DNA from 3 places in the Kluyvera georgiana genome. Region 1 is predicted to be linked to each of the others. Evidence: predicted binding sites of a transcription regulator. Region 1 holds the regulator's gene; each other region holds the start of a gene.
The links. Region 1 encodes LexA, which represses DNA repair genes until DNA is damaged. Its sites were predicted from a motif close to TNCTGTATGTACATACAGNA; they were not measured.
Positions count from the first base shown of each region.

Region 2: a site for LexA is predicted at 3,029-3,048, ahead of uvrB (excinuclease ABC subunit UvrB). Genes of this name have one in related genera too.
Region 3: a site for LexA is predicted at 3,059-3,078, ahead of sbmC (DNA gyrase inhibitor SbmC). Genes of this name have one in related genera too.

Region 1 covers NZ_CP158865.1:4,608,298-4,614,497, reverse strand. Annotated here, with positions in the region: gene plsB (glycerol-3-phosphate 1-O-acyltransferase PlsB) at 1-2,335, opposite strand, end outside; gene ABTW00_RS21845 (diacylglycerol kinase) at 2,464-2,832, shown strand; gene lexA (transcriptional repressor LexA) at 2,932-3,540, shown strand; gene dinF (MATE family efflux transporter DinF) at 3,609-4,928, shown strand; gene ABTW00_RS21830 (CsbD family protein) at 5,055-5,264, shown strand; gene zur (zinc uptake transcriptional repressor Zur) at 5,318-5,833, opposite strand; gene ABTW00_RS21820 (cupin domain-containing protein) at 5,959-6,200, shown strand, end outside.
Region 2 covers NZ_CP158865.1:3,416,616-3,422,815, reverse strand. Annotated here, with positions in the region: gene bioF (8-amino-7-oxononanoate synthase) at 1-1,080, shown strand, start outside; gene bioC (malonyl-ACP O-methyltransferase BioC) at 1,064-1,819, shown strand; gene bioD (dethiobiotin synthase) at 1,812-2,489, shown strand; gene uvrB (excinuclease ABC subunit UvrB) at 3,127-5,151, shown strand; gene pmrB (two-component system sensor histidine kinase PmrB) at 5,473-6,200, opposite strand, start outside.
Region 3 covers NZ_CP158865.1:3,619,400-3,625,599, forward strand. Annotated here, with positions in the region: gene pheP (phenylalanine transporter) at 1-1,382, opposite strand, end outside; gene ABTW00_RS17255 (DMT family transporter) at 1,686-2,519, shown strand; gene sbmC (DNA gyrase inhibitor SbmC) at 2,572-3,042, opposite strand; gene ABTW00_RS17265 (glycosyltransferase family 2 protein) at 3,474-4,454, shown strand; gene ABTW00_RS17270 (class I SAM-dependent methyltransferase) at 4,457-5,167, shown strand; gene ABTW00_RS17275 (GtrA family protein) at 5,241-5,570, shown strand; gene ABTW00_RS17280 (hypothetical protein) at 5,582-6,200, shown strand, end outside.

The sequences.
Region 1 (6,200 bases):
CTTCCGGCTCGGCGTCGCCGCTGTCGCTGATATAGCCTTCATCGCGCAGGGTTAACACCAGCGACGAGAACACCGCTTTATCGAAGAACTCCGGCGAGTTGATGCCGTGCAGCACCGACAGGCGCTGCGCCAGCGTACGGCTCTCTTTCTCCAGCGTACTGCGGTTCATCGACGGGTTGCCGCTCAGCAGCCAGAAGGTGATTGCGTAGCGTTGCAGCGTTTCACGTGCGCCTGCAGCCAGCAGTTGCAGCGTGCGGGAGTGCGATGCGTTGATGCGCAGCTCGCCGTTTTGCTCGCTAATCAGCGCCTGACGCGACATTTCGGCGATCAGCGTATCGATGACTGCCGGTAGCTCTTCAGGCGTCCAGCGCAGGAACAGCTCGGCTTTCAGCATCGGATACAGCGTCTCGATCATACTCAACACCTGGTCGCGGGAGATCTGGCGATGTTGAGTCATGATGGTGGCCAGCAGCGACGGCATAATCAGCATGTGCGCGATGTTGTTGCGGTAGTACGTCATCAACACCGCCTGCTCGCGCGGCAGAATGATGATGTCGCCGATAGTGTCTTTCTCAACTTCGAACTTATTCATCTGCAGCGCGTGGTCGATAAGCTCGCTGGCGGAGGCTTTTGGCGCGGTAGCATCCGGCGCGTACGGCGCGTTACGCATTAACGCCAGGTAGCACTCCAACTGCTGCGTCAGCTGTTCGCGGGTCAGCGAACGCTGGCGAGAGGCCAGCAGCGCGGTGCAGCACAGGTTCATGGCGTTGGCGGCACCGGCGTTGTTAATGCGCACCATCAGCTCACCCGCCAGTTTATTGACGGTCGGCGTCAGCCACGCCGGGCGTACGGCTTCGATCGGGTCGATCGACTCGCGCCACTCCGGCACGTGGTGATTCAGGTAGTTCATTAACGGCATCGGTTCGCCGAAGTTGACGTAGCCCTGGCCGAGATTACGCAGCTTGCTCAGCCCGCGCAGCATCTGCGGCAGGCTCTCTTTCTCTTTCGTTGCGCCGCGCAGCTCTTTGGCGTAGGTACCCACTTCCATCACGTGCTCGTAGCCGATGTAAATCGGCACTAACGTAATCGGGCGAGTACCGCCGCGCAGCATCGCCTGAATGGTCATCGACAGGGTGCCGGTTTTCGGATCCAACAGACGACCGGTACGGGAACGCCCGCCTTCCACGAAGTATTCAACGGAGTAGCCGCGGCTAAACAGTTCGCCGAGGTATTCGCGGAACACCGTGGAGTAAAGCTTGTTGCCCTTGAAGGTACGGCGAATGAAGAACGCGCCCAGACGGCGGAAAATCGGGCCGGCAGGCCAGAAGTTCAGGTTGATACCCGCGGCAATGTGCGGCGGCACCAGCCCCTGGTGATAGAGCACGTAAGAGAGCAGCAGGTAGTCCATATGGCTACGGTGGCAGGGCACGTAGACGATTTCATGGCCGTCGTGCGCCAGCTGGCGTACGCGCTCGGCGTTATGGACATTAATCCCCTGATACAGACGGTTCCAGGTAAAGCTGAGGATACGGTCGGTCAGGCGAATCATCTCATAGGAGAAGTTAGCCGCAATCTCTTCCATCAGCGCAATAGCGTTCTGCTGCGCTTTCTCGTGCGAGATTTTCTTACTGCGCGCTTCGTCTTCTACCGCCTTCGCGATGGCTTTCGATGCCAGCAGCTTTTTGAACAGGTCATGACGTGCCGGCAGACGCGGGCCAACCGCCGCCAGACGCTGACGTGCAAAGTGCATACGCGCGACGCGCGCCAGCTTCTGCGCAATGATTTTGTCGGTGCCGTGTTCGTCGGCCATGCGGCGCAGCGAAACGGACGGCGAGAAGCGTACGAAGCTATCGCGGCCCAGCCAGGAGACGGCGAAGAATTTCTGGAAGCCGTTGAGCATTCGCAGCGGTGGATTCTCTTCGCCTTTCTCTCGGCCCGGTGAACGCCCGAACATCACGGAGACCGGCACCATTTGCACATCCAGGTCTGGATTGCTGCGGTGCAGATCGAGGTAGTCGTGGAACAGCTTGATCGACTCTTCTTTCGGCGTGTAGTAGGTGAACACGCGCGGGCCGCCGTGGATAAACACGTAGCGCGGCAGCAGGGTGCCGTCGATTTCCAGCGGTTCAAGCGGATCGGGTAAATCATGCGCCAGACATTGGGCGCGCAGCGTCAGTAGGTCGGCCTTAGAGTTATAAGGCAGGACGTACATAATAGGACGCGAGGTATCAAGCCCCAATTCCTGTGCAGGTTCTGCGGGAATAGACTTGCTTTTTACCAGTACGCTTAATGGTAAATTCAGTAATTTGTAGTAAATTCGTGGCCAGCCGGACATAAACGATGTAAAGCCTCTGGTTAATCATGCAAATGCGCGGCAAGAATATCAGAAAGTCAGCAGAATTTCTGTTCTACCGCTTCATAACACGCATTGTCATTGACGTAATAACAAAAAAGGTTCTTGAGATGGCCAATAATACCACCGGGCTCACCCGAATCATCAAAGCAGCAGGCTATTCCTGGAAAGGATTTCGCGCGGCGTGGATTAACGAAGCCGCATTCCGCCAGGAGGGTGTCGCGTCGGTGCTGGCGATTATTATCGCCTGCTGGCTGGATGTCGACGCCATCACGCGCGTGCTGCTCATCGGCTCCGTCCTGTTGGTGATGATAGTGGAAATTCTCAATAGTGCACTGGAAGCGGTGGTGGACCGCATCGGCTCCGAATACCACGAGCTGTCCGGGCGGGCAAAAGACATGGGGTCGGCGGCGGTGCTGCTGGCGATTTTCGTCGCGCTCATCACCTGGGGCACGCTGCTGTGGGCGCATTTCCACTAAAGCTGTGAAAACTGCCTGATTTCGTGCGTTTTATGGTTTCAAAATAAACACTAGCTGTATATACTCACAGCATAACTGTATATACACCCAGGGGGCGGAATGAAAGCGTTAACGACCAGGCAGCAAGAGGTGTTTGATCTCATCCGGGATCACATCAGCCAGACGGGCATGCCGCCGACGCGTGCGGAAATTGCTCAGCGCTTGGGGTTCCGTTCCCCAAACGCGGCTGAAGAGCACCTGAAAGCGCTGGCGCGTAAAGGTGTCATTGAGATTGTCTCCGGCGCTTCTCGCGGTATCCGCCTGCTAGTGGAAGAAGAAGAAGGTCTGCCGCTGGTAGGTCGCGTCGCGGCGGGCGAACCGCTGCTGGCCCAGCAGCATATCGAAGGCCATTACCAGGTTGATCCGTCGCTGTTCAAACCGAGCGCCGACTTCCTGCTGCGCGTTAGCGGCATGTCGATGAAAGATATTGGTATTATGGACGGCGATCTGCTCGCGGTGCATAAGACTCAGGACGTACGCAACGGCCAGGTCGTGGTCGCACGTATCGACGAAGAAGTGACGGTAAAACGCCTGAAAAAACAGGGTAACGTCGTCGAACTGCTGCCGGAAAATAGCGAATTTAAGCCGATCGTGGTCGATCTGCGTCAGCAGAATTTCTCCATTGAAGGGCTGGCCGTTGGCGTTATCCGCAACGGCGAATGGCTGTAAAAACGCTCCCTCTCTAATGGCTGCGATACATCCGCTATCGCAGCCTTTTTTCGTTCTGGTTGATACCCATGTCGCTACTCACTTCCGCTGATAAAGCGCTGTGGCGCCTTGCGCTACCGATGATCTTCTCCAACATTACCGTACCTCTTCTGGGTCTGGTCGATACCGCCGTGATCGGTCACCTGGACAGCCCCGTCTATCTGGGCGGCGTCGCCATCGGGGCGACGGCGACCAGCTTCCTGTTTATGCTGCTGCTGTTTTTACGCATGAGCACAACCGGCCTGACGGCGCAGGCCTTTGGCGCGAAGAACCCGCAGGCGCTGGCCCGCGCGCTGGTGCAACCGTTGATGCTGGCGCTGGGCGCCGGGCTGCTGATCATTGTGTTTAAAACCCCGCTGATTAATCTGGCGCTGTCTATCGTCGGCGGCAGCGGTGAGGTGTTAGAACAGGCGCGCCGCTTCCTCGCCATTCGCTGGCTCAGCGCGCCTGCTTCCCTGGCAAACCTGGTCCTGCTGGGCTGGCTGCTCGGCGTGCAGTACGCCCGCGCACCGGTAGTGCTGCTGGTGGTGGGGAATGTGCTGAACATTGTGCTCGACCTGTGGTTGGTGATGGGTCTGCACATGAACGTGCAGGGTGCGGCGCTCGCCACGGCGATTGCCGAATATGCGACCCTGCTGGTCGGGTTGGGGATGGTGCGCAAGGTGATGGCGATGCGCGGCATCTCCTGGGCGATGCTGAAAACCGCCTGGCGCGGCAACATCCGCCGCCTGCTGGCGCTCAACCGCGACATTATGCTGCGTTCCCTGCTGTTACAGCTGTGCTTCGGCGCGGTCACCGTCTTTGGCGCGCGGCTCGGTGGTGAAGTGGTGGCGGTGAACGCGGTTCTGATGACGATGCTCACTTTCACCGCTTATGCGCTGGACGGCTTCGCTTATGCGGTAGAGGCGCACTCCGGCCAGGCGTATGGCGCGCGCGATGGCAGTAAACTGCTTGAGGTCTGGCGCGCCGCGTGCCGTCAGGCGGGTGTCGTGGCGCTGGCTTTTGCGCTGGTATACGCCGTGTTTGGCGAAAATATCGTCGCGTTACTTACCTCGCTGCCCGAACTGCAGCAACTGGCCGATCGTTACGTGCTGTGGCAGGTGGTGCTGCCGGTGATTGGCGTCTGGTGTTATCTGCTGGACGGCATGTTTATCGGCGCCACGCGAGGCGCCGAGATGCGCAACAGCATGGCGGTTGCCGCCGCCGGTTTTGCGCTGACGCTGCTGGCACTGCCGGTACTCGGCAACCATGGGCTGTGGCTGGCGCTGGCCGTTTTCCTCGCGCTGCGCGGCCTGTCGTTGGCATATATCTGGCGACGCCACTGGCGAAATAACAGCTGGTTTTCCTGATGTGATGGTTAAAGATTCCGAATAGTGAATCATGCTCAGAATGACTGACTACAATTAACCTCACGCTTAGCGAAAAAGAGTTCACACTCTCTCGCTATTCATTCACTGACGATCGAGGATTCAATGATGAATAAAGACGAAGTCGGCGGTAACTGGAAGCAGCTTAAAGGTAAAGTGAAAGAGCAATGGGGCAAACTGACCGATGATGACATCACGGTGATCGAAGGTAAACGCGATCAGCTGGTCGGTAAAATCCAGGAACGTTATGGATACGCAAAAGATCAGGCGGAAAAAGAGGTGGATAGCTGGGATAAACGGCACAACCACCGCTGGTAACGCACTCCTCCTGCCCATGCGTACAGGGAGGTACGCTCCCCATTAATCCCGCGTTAGCGGGATTTCTTTTTAGTATGAATCGTATGGTCGTGATGGCAGTGCTCATGCGCGCGACAGGCTTCAACTTCCACGCAGGCGGAACACAGCCCGTGCGCTTCAATGACGTTGTGGCGCAGCGCAAAGCCCATCTTCGCGGCCAGCGTATGCATGATGTCCTCTACCCCTTCCGCACACTCTTCTTTCACCACGCCGCAGCGATCGCAGATGAACATCGCGGAGGTATGAGTCGGCTGATCGAAAAGGTGGCACAGTACGTAGCTGTTGGCAGACTCGACCTTGTGCACAAAGCCCTGCTCGAGCAGAAACTCTAGTGCGCGGTAGACGGTTGGCGGCTTGGCCTGCGGCTCTTTCTCGCGCAGTAGATCCAGCAGGTCATAGGCGCTAATGGCCCCTTCCTGCAGACTCATCAGGCGCAACACTTCCAGACGTTGCGGAGTCAGGCGCACGCCGCGTTGCGCGCACAGCTTTTCAGCTTGCGCTAACAGTTCTTGCGTGGTGGTCTTATCCATTGGCGTCCTCAGGTCACGGGGAAATGAGCCTCTACTTTACCATGTTATGCCGGAAACGCCGAGTTTCCACAGGTGTGCTATAGCTGTGTTATAGCAGGTGTACTTCACACTCAGGATGAAAAATGATGAAAAGACCCGACTGTATTCGCCATTGGCACGACGTTGAAGGACCCGATGACTCAACCTATCCCGACAGCGATGAACGCTTCTCTATCGGCGCGCCGCTAGCCCGCGCGCTGGGGCTGAGACATCTTGGTATTCACCACGAACGCTTGCCGCCAGGCCGCCGCACGTCCTACCCGCACGCTGAAAGCGACGAAGAGGAGTTTATCTACGTGCTGGAAGGCTACCCACAGGCGTGGATCAA
Region 2 (6,200 bases), 1.2 Mb from region 1:
GCGCAGGGGACAGGGCGCTGGCTGACGTGCGAAGGACGCCGTTACCGCAATTTTTCCAGCAACGATTATCTGGGCCTTAGCCAGCACCCGCAGGTGATTCGCGCCTGGCAGGACGGGGCACAACGTTACGGCGTTGGCAGCGGCGGCTCCGCGCATGTCACCGGTTACCACCAGGCGCATCTGCGCCTGGAAGCACAGCTGGCGGACTGGCTCGGCTATGACCGCGCGCTGCTGTTTATCTCCGGTTTTGCCGCCAACCAGGCGGTGATTGCCGCACTGGCCGGACGCGAGGATCGTATCGTCGCCGACCGCCTGAGCCACGCTTCGCTGCTGGAGGCCGCAACCCTGAGTCCCGCGCAGCTGCGGCGTTTCCAGCATAACGACGGCCAACATCTTGCCCGGCTGCTGGCTACCCCCGTCGAGGGGCAACAGCTGGTGGTGACGGAAGGGGTGTTCAGTATGGACGGCGACAGCGCGCCGCTGGCCGAGGTTGCCGCCGCGGCGCGCGCCGCCGATGCGTGGCTGATGGTCGACGATGCGCACGGTATTGGCGTAGTCGGTGAAAATGGACGCGGCAGTTGCTCTCAGCAGGGCGTTAAGCCGGAGCTACTGGTGGTGACTTTCGGCAAAGCCTTTGGCCTCAGCGGCGCGGCGGTGCTTTGCAGCCAGGCGGTCGCCGACTATTTCATCCAGTTCGCCCGCCACCTGATTTACAGCACCGCGATGCCGCCTGCCCAGGCGCAAGCGTTACAGGCGGCGCTGGCGGTCATTCAGAGCGATGACGGCCAACAGCGGCGTGACATTCTGGCCCAGCATATTGCGGCGTTTCGCCATGGTGCTCAAGGGCTGGCCTACGAGCTGAGCGGCTCACAGAGCGCCATTCAGCCGCTGATCGTCGGTGATAACGCAGACACGCTGCGGTTAGCCGAACGCTTGCGTGCGCAGGACTGCTGGGTGACGGCTATTCGTCCACCGACGGTGCCTGCGGGCACCGCGCGTTTGCGCCTGACGCTCACTGCCGCGCATGACGCGCAGGACATTGCTCATCTGCTGGAGGTTTTGCATGGCGAGCGTGGATAAACAGGCGGTCGCCGCGGCGTTTGGCCGCGCGGCGTCTTCTTATCAGCAACACGACGAGTTACAGCGTCTTAGCGCCGCGCAGCTGCTGTCCCAGCTGCCGGCGCGGGCGTTTCCCCGCGTACTCGACGCCGGCTGTGGGCCGGGGAGCTACAGCCGCTACTGGCGCGAGCAGGGCAGCCACGTTACCGCACTGGATCTCTCGGCGGAGATGCTGCAGCAGGCGCGTTTACAGCAGGCGGCGGATGCGTACCTGCTGGCGGATATTGAAGATATTCCGCTGCCCGCCGGCGGCTTCGATTTAGCGTGGAGCAATCTGGCTATTCAGTGGTGCAGCGACCTGCGTGCGGCGCTGGCTGGGCTTTATCGCCAGCTCGCCCCCGGCGGCACGCTGGCATTTACCACGCTGACGGCCGGTTCGCTGCCAGAGTTGAATCAGGCGTGGCAGGCACTCGACAGCCTCCCGCACGCCAATCGCTTCCTGCCTGAAGCGACGCTGCGCGAGGCGCTGGCGGCCTATTCTGGCTATAGCAAGGCCACCTCCATCACCCTTTCTTTCCCCGATGCGCTGAGCGCGATGCGCTCGTTAAAGGGGATTGGCGCAACGCACCTTCATCAAGGGCGCAGCCGCCAGCCGCTCACCCGCGGCAGGCTCCAGCAGCTCCAGCTGGCGTGGCCGAAGCTGGGGGGCGCTTGTCCGCTGACCTACCATCTTTTCACAGGAATCATCACACGTGACTGAACGTTTTTATGTAACCGGAACCGATACGGAAGTCGGGAAAACCGTTGCCAGCACTGCACTATTGCAGGCCGCACGCCTGCTGGGGCGTTGCGCCGTGGGCTATAAGCCAGTGGCGTCGGGCAGCGAAATGACCGACGAGGGGTTGCGCAACAGCGATGCGCTGGCGCTCCAGCGTAACAGCGTACTACCGCTGCGCTATGAAGAGGTGAACCCCTATACCTTTGCGGAACCCACGTCACCGCATATCGTGAGCGCCGATGAACAGCGGCCTATTGAGGCCAGCGTGCTATCGGCGGGGTTGCGTGCCTTAGAGGCGCAGGCCGATTGGGTGCTGGTGGAAGGCGCTGGCGGCTGGTTCACGCCGCTCTCGCCCACGCTGACGCTCGCCGACTGGGTTCGTGACGAGCAGTTGCCGGTTATTCTGGTCGTTGGCGTAAAGCTAGGTTGTATCAACCACGCCGTGCTAACCGCTCAGGCAGTACAGCAGGCCGGTCTGCGATTGGCTGGCTGGATTGCTAATGATGTCGTTCCGCCGGGACGTCGCCACGCTGAGTATCTCAGCACCCTCCAGAGAATGCTGCCAGCCCCGATGCTGGGTGAAATTCCATGGCTTGGCGAGTCGGTTGACGATCGGCCCCTTGGCGGCTATCTCGATTTGAGCGCGTTATAGACCGCTTTTTTATTCTGTTTTTTCTCTCGCGGGCTATCTTCATTCGTAAGCAATAACCCGCAGAAAACGTAAGGAAAAAGCACACTGTTATGGATAAAACGCGTGTGCTTTTTCGCTGATGCATATCAAAATTGGCGAGAAAATATTTTTTTGATTTCACGTTGACAGGAAGTTGCGCAAACCGCCGGGTGGCGAGGGATAGGGGCTAGCGGCAGTTATCCACTATTCCTGTGGATAACCCTGTGTATTAGAGTTAGAAAACTAGCGGTAAACGAGAGAACATGCGGCCTGCGCCTGAATTGATGCGAAAGGCGGCTTTTCTATCTTTTTATTAATAATCAATAAGATACATAAAAGCAATGGCGTAATAAAAAGTGCTGCGGATTGCCATAAAACTTTCATGACCGATATTGACAAATGTTAAAAGAGAAAAAGTTCTGGGGATAACCCGGTTCGAGTGGTGTTTTATGTTGTCAGAGGATAAATTTTCGCCTGTGACGCATGCCGCAACCTGTTTTGCTCAAAATACGATAATGGATTACTGTTTTTATATCCAGTGTTTTTTATTGGCAATTTGGCAGGCGGCGAGTAGAATTAATCTCCAGCCCGACCCATCCGTTATCAGGTAGCGTTGCCCATGAGTAAACCCTTTAAATTGCATTCCGCGTTCAGTCCTTCCGGCGACCAGCCGCTGGCCATCTCACGCCTGAAAGAAGGGCTGGAGGATGGCCTGGCGCACCAGACGCTGCTGGGCGTAACCGGGTCGGGAAAAACCTTTACCGTGGCCAACGTCATTGCCGATCTGCAGCGTCCGACGATGGTGCTGGCGCCGAACAAAACGCTGGCCGCCCAGCTCTATGGCGAAATGAAGGCATTCTTTCCGGAAAACGCGGTGGAGTATTTTGTCTCCTACTACGATTACTACCAGCCAGAAGCCTATGTTCCCAGCTCAGACACGTTTATCGAAAAAGACGCCTCGGTGAACGAACACATTGAGCAGATGCGTCTGTCCGCCACCAAAGCGCTGCTCGAACGCCGCGATGTGGTGGTGGTGGCTTCGGTGTCGGCGATTTACGGCCTGGGCGATCCCGATCTCTATTTGAAAATGATGCTACACCTGACGGTCGGCATGATTATCGACCAGCGTTCGATCCTGCGTCGTCTGGCTGAGCTGCAGTACACCCGCAACGATCAGGCGTTCCAGCGCGCGACCTTCCGCGTACGCGGCGAGGTGATTGATATCTTCCCGGCAGAGTCTGACGATCTGGCGCTGCGCGTTGAGCTGTTTGATGAAGAGGTCGAGCGCCTCTCGCTGTTCGATCCGCTAACCGGGCACGTCGAGTCAACCATTCAGCGCTTCACCATCTACCCGAAATCGCACTACGTCACGCCGCGTGAGCGCATTGTCCAGGCGATGGAAGATATCAAGGTTGAGCTGGCAGAGCGCCGCAAGGTGCTGCTCGACAACAACAAGCTGCTCGAAGAGCAGCGTCTGAGCCAGCGTACCCAGTTCGATCTTGAAATGATGAACGAGCTTGGCTACTGCTCGGGCATTGAAAACTACTCGCGCTTCCTTTCCGGGCGCGGGCCGGGTGAACCGCCGCCGACCTTATTTGATTATCTGCCGGCTGACGGTCTGCTGGTGATCGATGAATCGCACGTTACCATTCCGCAAATTGGCGGCATGTACCGCGGCGACCGGGCGCGCAAAGAGACGCTGGTTGAGTACGGCTTCCGTCTGCCGTCGGCGCTCGACAACCGCCCGCTGAAGTTCGAAGAATTTGAAGCGCTGGCGCCGCAAACCATCTATGTTTCAGCAACGCCGGGTAACTACGAGCTGGAGAAATCCGGCGGCGAAGTTATCGACCAGGTCGTGCGTCCAACCGGGCTGCTTGACCCGTTGATTGAGGTACGCCCGGTGGCGACTCAGGTGGATGACCTGCTGTCAGAAATTCGCAAGCGCTCGGTTATCAACGAACGCGTGCTGGTGACGACCCTGACCAAACGCATGGCGGAAGACCTGACGGAATATCTCGAAGAACACGGTGAACGCGTACGTTACCTGCACTCCGATATCGACACCGTCGAACGTATGGAGATCATTCGTGATTTACGTCTGGGCGAGTTTGACGTGCTGGTGGGGATCAACCTGCTGCGTGAAGGCCTGGATATGCCGGAAGTCTCGCTGGTGGCCATTCTCGATGCCGACAAAGAGGGCTTCCTGCGTTCGGAACGCTCGCTGATTCAGACCATTGGCCGCGCCGCGCGTAACATCAACGGTAAAGCCATTCTCTACGGCGACAAGATTACCCCATCGATGGCGAAGGCCATTGGCGAAACGGAACGCCGCCGCGAGAAGCAGGAACGCTACAACGAAGAGCACGGCATCGTGCCGCAGGGGCTGGTCAAAGACGTTGTCGATATTCTGGCAATGGGTGAAGGGCTGGCGAAGACGAAAGCGAAGGGTCGCGGCAAGTCTCGTTCTGCGTCGCCAATCGTTGAGCCGGATGTGCAGGCGCTGACGCCGAAGGCGCTCCAGCAGCAGATTCAAACGCTGGAGGCTCAGATGCTGAAACACGCGCAGAACCTCGAGTTTGAAGAAGCCGCAGAAATTCGCGATCGCCTGCACCAGCTGCGCGAGCTGTTTATCGCGACGTCGTGATCCGCCGCGAAAATATCGACGAGTAGGCCTGATAAACGTTAGCGCTATCGGGCCATTCGGCACAGGTGCCGGATGGCGGCGCAAGCGCCTTATCCGGCCTACTGTGACGTATCGGGCATTATTTATCTAAATTGCGGCAGCCATCACGAGCCCGCAACCTGCCTTAAGGTTCACTTAATCTATTCTGCTGATACTATCCGTAAAATCATTAGGGGTAGCGTCATGTCGAATCTGAATTTCCAGCAGTTATTTACCTTACTCGTCTCCGTTGCCATCGTTGCCGGCTTCCTGAGCCACTGGGTGCTGACCTACTGAGGCGTTTTAGCGCTTTGTCGGTAAAAACTCTATCCATGCCCGCGTTCCGGTGGTGTCCTCGCGGTTTTGCAGGAAGAATGCGGCTTCATGCAGCTGGGCAATGCGTGTCACGATGCTTAACCCGAGGCCAATGCCGCCATAGCGGCTGTCCATGCGGACAAAGGCCTGACTAAGTTCGCCCACCTTCGACTCATCTATTCCTGGACCTTCATCTTGCACAATCAACATCGGTTTGCTGTCTTTCACCAGCGACAGCGTAATGGTGGTTGATTTTGGACTGTAGCGATGCGCATTTTCCACCAGATTGCGAACCATCAGGCGCAGCAGCGTTGCATCACCGGCAACGGTTACCGTGGGCGTTGGCTCGGCAATGACTAACTTCTGCGCCCGAACCTCCAGCATCGTTTCCAGCTCATCTTTAAGCGGTTCCAGCACATCACTCAGCAAATTCACCTGCTGATAGCTTCCCGCTGAAAACGACTGGCCGACCCGCGCCAGCAGCAGCAGTTGTGCCACGCTTTCGGTCATCTGATCCAAACGCTGAATCAGCGGCGCAAGGCTCAGTTTCTGGGTTTTCTCCAGCAGCTCCAGATGCAGTTTCAGCCCCGCCAGCGGGGTACGTAGCTCATGGGCCACGTCGGCGGTGAACAGGCGTTCACGATCGAGCGTTTGGGTCAGGTTTTCCACAAGTTGGTTGATAGCCTTAGTGACTGCTTCAACCTCAACGGTGGTCT
Region 3 (6,200 bases), 990 kb from region 1:
CGGCGCAGCGTTTTGAAGGCAACAAACAGGAACAGCACCCACACCGGCAGCAGAATCGCCGACAATCGCATGCCGTCCATGGTGCACATCAGACCAAGGATCATCAGCAAAAACGCGATGCAAATGTAGTTGCTGGCAGGCGCAAACAGCGCTTTGAATTTCGACTCACGCCCCTTGCGGCGCATGGCGGCGCGGAACTTGAGGTGCGCCATGCAGATCATGATCCAGTTCAGCAGCAGCGTGGCCACCACCAACGCCATCAGTAGGCCAAACGCTTTCTGCGGCAGCAGATAGTTCACCAGCACCACCAGCGAGGTGATCGCGCCAGAGAGCAGCAGCGAATTCACCGGCACGCCGCGACGGCTTACTTTGGTCAGGAAGCGCGGCGCATTGCCCTGCACGGAGAGGCCAAACAGCATGCGGCTGTTTGAGTACACACCGCTGTTATAAACCGACAGTGAAGCCACCAGAATGACAAAGTTCAGCGCAGATGCCACCATGTTACTGTCCAGATTGTGGAAAATCATCACAAATGGGCTGCTGTCTGATTTGATCCCTTGCCACGGATAGAGCGCCAGCAACACAATCAGCGAACCGATATAGAACAGCAGGATACGGTACACCACTTGGTTAACCGCTTTCGGGATGGTGGTTTCCGGGCTGCGAGCTTCCGCCGCCGTAATGCCAATGAGCTCCAGCCCACCGAAGGAGAACATAATCACCGCCAGCGACAAAATCAGCCCCTTCCAGCCCGTGGCAAGGAAGCCGCCATCACGCCAGAGGTTGTCGATGCTCGCATGCTCACCGCCACGCCCCGTCGACAGCATCCAGATGCCAAAGCCGATCATGCCGATAATCGCCAACACCTTAATCAGCGCGAACCAGAACTCGGTTTCACCATACAGACGCACGTTCACCAGGTTAACGGCGTTGATCAGGATGAAGAAGCCCGCGGCCCAAATCCAGGTCGGCACGTCTGGCAGCCAATACTGCATATAGATTCCGGCGGCGGTCAGTTCGGCCATTCCCACCAGCACGAACATGACCCAATAGTTCCAGCCGGAAAGAAAACCGGCGAACGGCCCCCAGTATTTATAAGCAAAATGGGCAAATGAACCGGATACCGGCTCTTCCACCACCATCTCGCCAAGCTGGCGCATGATCAGAAATGCAATGATCCCGGCAATGGCATAACCCAGCACCACCGCAGGGCCAGCCATTTGGATAGCCGGGCCGATGCCAAGAAACAGACCGGTGCCAATGGCCCCCCCGAGCGCGATGAGTTGAATATGACGGTTTTGTAACCCGCGGTGAAGCGTCGGCCCCTGCTCCGACGAAGCATCCGGTTGATTCTGGCTGGATGCTGAGGACGCGTTTTTCACGTCTAACCCCTGTAGCTTTTATAGGAAGGGGCACCTTTTAACACTTAGCGCGGCTTGTCGCAAGGCTATCAGTCGCGGGAATACCGTCGCCAAAAGCCCCTGAAAGCACGCGCTTCTGATGTTATAACCTTATTATTACAATGGGTTAGCGCTCATCACGGCCCTGGACTTTCAGCGCATGCGCCGCCAGTGGGAAGTCAATGCCACGGGGAGATGCTCGCCTTATCGGCGGAGCACAAAACGATGACCCGGCATGTCACGGCTTGCGGCATAATCCGCTGACCGCGTTTCGAGGAATCTTTCGTGCTGCTTAAAATCCTGCTGACTATGGCTGCGTTCGCCGCCAACTCGCTGCTCTGTCGGCTGGCGCTGAAGGGGATGCATATGGATGCCGTCTCTTTTAGTAGCATTCGCTTGTTAAGCGGTGCGGTGGCGCTGCTGATACTCCTGAGGCTACCCGCCATCAAAACGAGGCCGGAATTCAATGTGCTGAACGCGGCGCTGCTGGCCATTTACGTCTTTGCCTTTTCCCTTGCCTACCTGTCTTTAACCACCGCAGCCGGCGCGCTGCTGCTGTTCGGAACGGTTCAATGCGTGATGACCGGCTGGGGGCTGATACGCGGCGAGCGCCTGACGTGGCTAAAAAGCGTCGGTATGCTGGCCGCGGTGACCGGGCTGGCGTTGCTGTTATTACCGGGAGCGGGACATCCTTCCGGCGGCGCAGCGCTGCTGATGATGGCCTCCGGCGCGGCCTGGGCCGCCTACTGTATTACCGGCAAAAAGGTGAAAAACGCGGCAGCGGCCACGGCGGGCAACTTTGCGCTGGCGGTGCCGATAGCGCTGGTCGTGTTTGTGCTCAGCGGTATGCACATCCGCGTCGATACCGTTGGCCTGGTGCTGGCAGTCACCTCCGGGGCGCTGATGTCCGGCGGCGCGTATCTGCTTTGGTACTCCCTGCTGCCACGGCTTAGCCCAACCACCGCCAGCACGCTTCAACTGAGCGTTCCCTACCTTGCCGCGCTGGGTGGATTGATTTTTATGGGCGAACCGTTGGGCCTGAGGATGCTGTTGGCTATCGTCATCACCCTCTCCGGAATTGGGCTGGTGATTATCGTCGATCGGCGACGAGAGCATTAACCGCCGGGCCGGCGTGTCGCCAGTCAGCAGCACGCGGCACGGCGTTTTTGCATTACCCCTTTGGCTCAAGGGCCACAAACATTTCAATATCCCAGTAACCGTCTTCCGCACCGTTATTACGGTAGATTTCAAAGCATGGTTTCGCAGCCAGGCGGTGGGTTTCATCTTTCAGGACGCTATCAAAGAACTGATACCATGGCGTGGAGAAATCGTGATCGATAACCCGCGCACGGGCGACGGCATACAGACCCCCAGCGACTTCCGCCATTATGACGCCTTCGCTGTTCGGCGGAATAACAAAGTCGTCATCGACGGATACCACGGTGTCACAGCGCAGCTTCTCCGCCGGGACTTCATCCGGATTATCGTAGTAAACGGCCAGCCACTCCCGAGCGGGAATCTGCTGGCCATCAACCCACATCATCAACTGCTCAAAACCCTGCTTAACCGTCTGCTCCCACGGCCCAACCATATGAAAACCGGCAATTTTACGCGCTGCAATCTGCTTAACTTCGTATTCCATACCGCCTCCGCCAACACACTGTAATTTCATACAGTATAATGAGCTTTTTTCTTTTGAGCCAAACGGGTAACGATCGATATGTGAGCAGATTCGCACTCTTACTGAGAGCACTGAGAGAGGAGAAAACAGGAAAATGGTACGCCCTACAGGATTCGAACCTGTGACCCACGACTTAGAAGCTCCTGGAATCTCTAACAAGTACAGTAACTTACCTCATCATCACTATGCTCACTCGTTCAATGCTCGTAAAATAAGCAATCCATAATGCCAGATCGTCCAAAATTAGCTTCAACAATCGCAATGCATTAATAGAAGACACATCACTATTTTCCTATCTATCGAGTGACTACGACAATCTATACAGAACATTAATGACGTGCTAGTATATTAATCCATGAAATTTTATAAAATCAAGATTGAAGATTGCGATTATGCACACTTGTCAGAGAGTTGATAATTATAGTGTTGAATCACGTGTAAAGATTTCGCTTGTCGTCCCTGTATTCAATGAAGAAGAATCGATTGAGTTATTTGTTAATTATGTCAACTCCCTATTTCCTAAGGGGCAAAAAAACGAAATTGAATTTATTTTCATTGATGATGGTAGCGTTGATGGAACTTTACGCAACCTAATTTCTTTGCAAGAAAAAGAAAATCGAATTGTAATTATTGAGCTAACTCGAAATTTTGGAAAAGAAGCAGCGTTAACTGCAGGAATATTCTCAGCGACGGGTGATGTTGTAATTCCAATTGACGTTGATTTCCAGGACCCTCCAGAAGTAATTTTCAAAATGCTAGATGAGTGGGAAAAAGGCTATGAAGTCGTACTGGGAGTACGAGTTGATCGCTCATCGGATACTATAATGAAACGGAAAACTGCGGGGTGGTTCTATAAAATTATAAATAAGATGTCGAAGACTCAAATCCCTGAGAATGTAGGTGACTTTAGATTAATGGATCGTTGTGTTGTCGAAGCATTAAAACAATTACCCGAAACACATAGATTCATGAAAGGGCTTTTTTCTTGGCTAGGATTTAGAACTACAAGTGTTGAGTACAGTCGCCCGGAAAGACTTGCAGGAACAACTACATTCAATGGATTTCGCTTATGGGCACTTGCACTCGAAGGTATAACCAGCTTTAGTTTGGTACCTTTAAAAATATGGACTTATATCGGATTTGGATTTTCAATTTTATCTCTGTTTTATGCATTTTTTATTTTCTTGAAAACAATATTCTTTGGCGCCGATGTACCTGGATATGCATCATTAATTATTGCAATTCTTTTTATCGGTGGTTTACAATTAATGAGTATAGGCATTATCGGTGAATATCTTGGTCGCACCTATATGGAATCTAAAAGAAGACCTATTTATTTAACCCGCAAGATCTATAAAAAAATTAAGGATTAAACATGGACCTTAAAGAAACAGAAATACTCGGAAATGATGTTAACACACATTGGTATTATCTATCAAAAGCCAAGGCAATCATAAGTCTTATTGGCGATTACTCACCAGATAAAATAATGGATATTGGAGCAGGCTCTGGTTATTTTTCTAAATTATTGCTTAACACAACATCAGCTAAGGAAGCCTGGTGTGTTGACATCAGCTATGAGAAAGAAGAGTTAGCAGTAGAAAATGGAAAGTCAATACATTTTGTACGTAGCATTGATAAAATGGACGTCGATTTAGTTCTTTTAATGGACGTACTTGAGCATGTCGATGATGATATTGCTCTTCTTCAGGAATATGTTGATAAAGTGCCTTATGGCACAAAGTTTTTAATTAGTGTACCTGCATTTGAATGGTTGTGGAGTTCACATGATGACTTTCTCGAACATCGAAGGAGATATACCTGCCATCAGTTGGAAAATGTCGTTAAACTAACAGGATTATCTATCGATAAATCATGCTATTATTTTAGCTCAGTGCTACCATTAGCTATTGCAACACGTCTTTTCTCACGAAATGCAGGAAAAAAAGAATCTCAATTAAAAAAACATAGCAAGCTGGTCAATACGGTCCTAAAAATGCTTTGCTCATTAGATCTTTTATTTTTTAAGAAAAATAAGATTGGTGGTTTAACAGTATTCAGTTATGCCGAAAAGAAAGAAAAGTAGAATGTATAATTTGCATAAAAGTATAATTACGTTAGTCAACTCATCGTCATTTCGACGATTTATCCTCACAGGAATGCTAGCGACAACTCTACATTTCGTTATTGCTCTTTTTTTGATTTTTAATCATTTCATATCTCCTGCATTAGCTAATGCAGTTGCTTTTACCATGACAACAATTATTTCTTACTTTATCAACACATTATGGTCTTTTTCACAGGAAATAAGAATAAAAAATACATTTAGATATGCGATAACAGCATGCATTGGGTTTTCGCTCTCTTATCTTGTCGCGTCAATTTCTGGTTTTTTATTCGTCAACCCGATCATTAGTATTGTTTTTGTGGCGATATTTGTACCACCTGTTGTTTTTTTTATTCATAAAAAATGGACGTATCTAAATTAGGATAAATGAAAATGATGAAAAACATAGTTAACAACAATAAATTAATATTGCTAATAGCATTCACACTCTTATATTTTTCAGTACTTTTTTCCAGAACAGATATGTGGGATGGTGGAATACTGGACCATGCAATATCACTGGGGCATCGTGATGTTTATCATGAGTGGTTTAACGAGGCAGGACTATATCTCACGGCATTTTTTTATGATCCATTGGCTTTTTCAAAGAAATTTTACCCACTATCCGGGCAGATATTAACACTTTTATTTTTATATTTTTCTGCCATCGAAATGGCTAATATCTCTCAAAAAATCTACAACATTTCAGATAGAAATTCAACTTTGGTAGGTATTTTTTATTTACTTCTTCCGATTTGGTCGACTTTTTATTCTACCATTTATTTGATGCATTCAGCCACAATTTTCATTGCTCTATTAAGCGCACGACTGGTTATATTTAATCGTTACCCGTTACTCTCGATAATATTAATTCCAATTACCTTTCAACAAGCATCAATGGCCCCTCTTATTCTTTCTATTTTCATGCTCTACGCGATAGAAAATAGATTTAGAAACATAAGAACTATTATTTTATTTTCTGCATGGGTTGTTATTTCATTTTTCATACTAA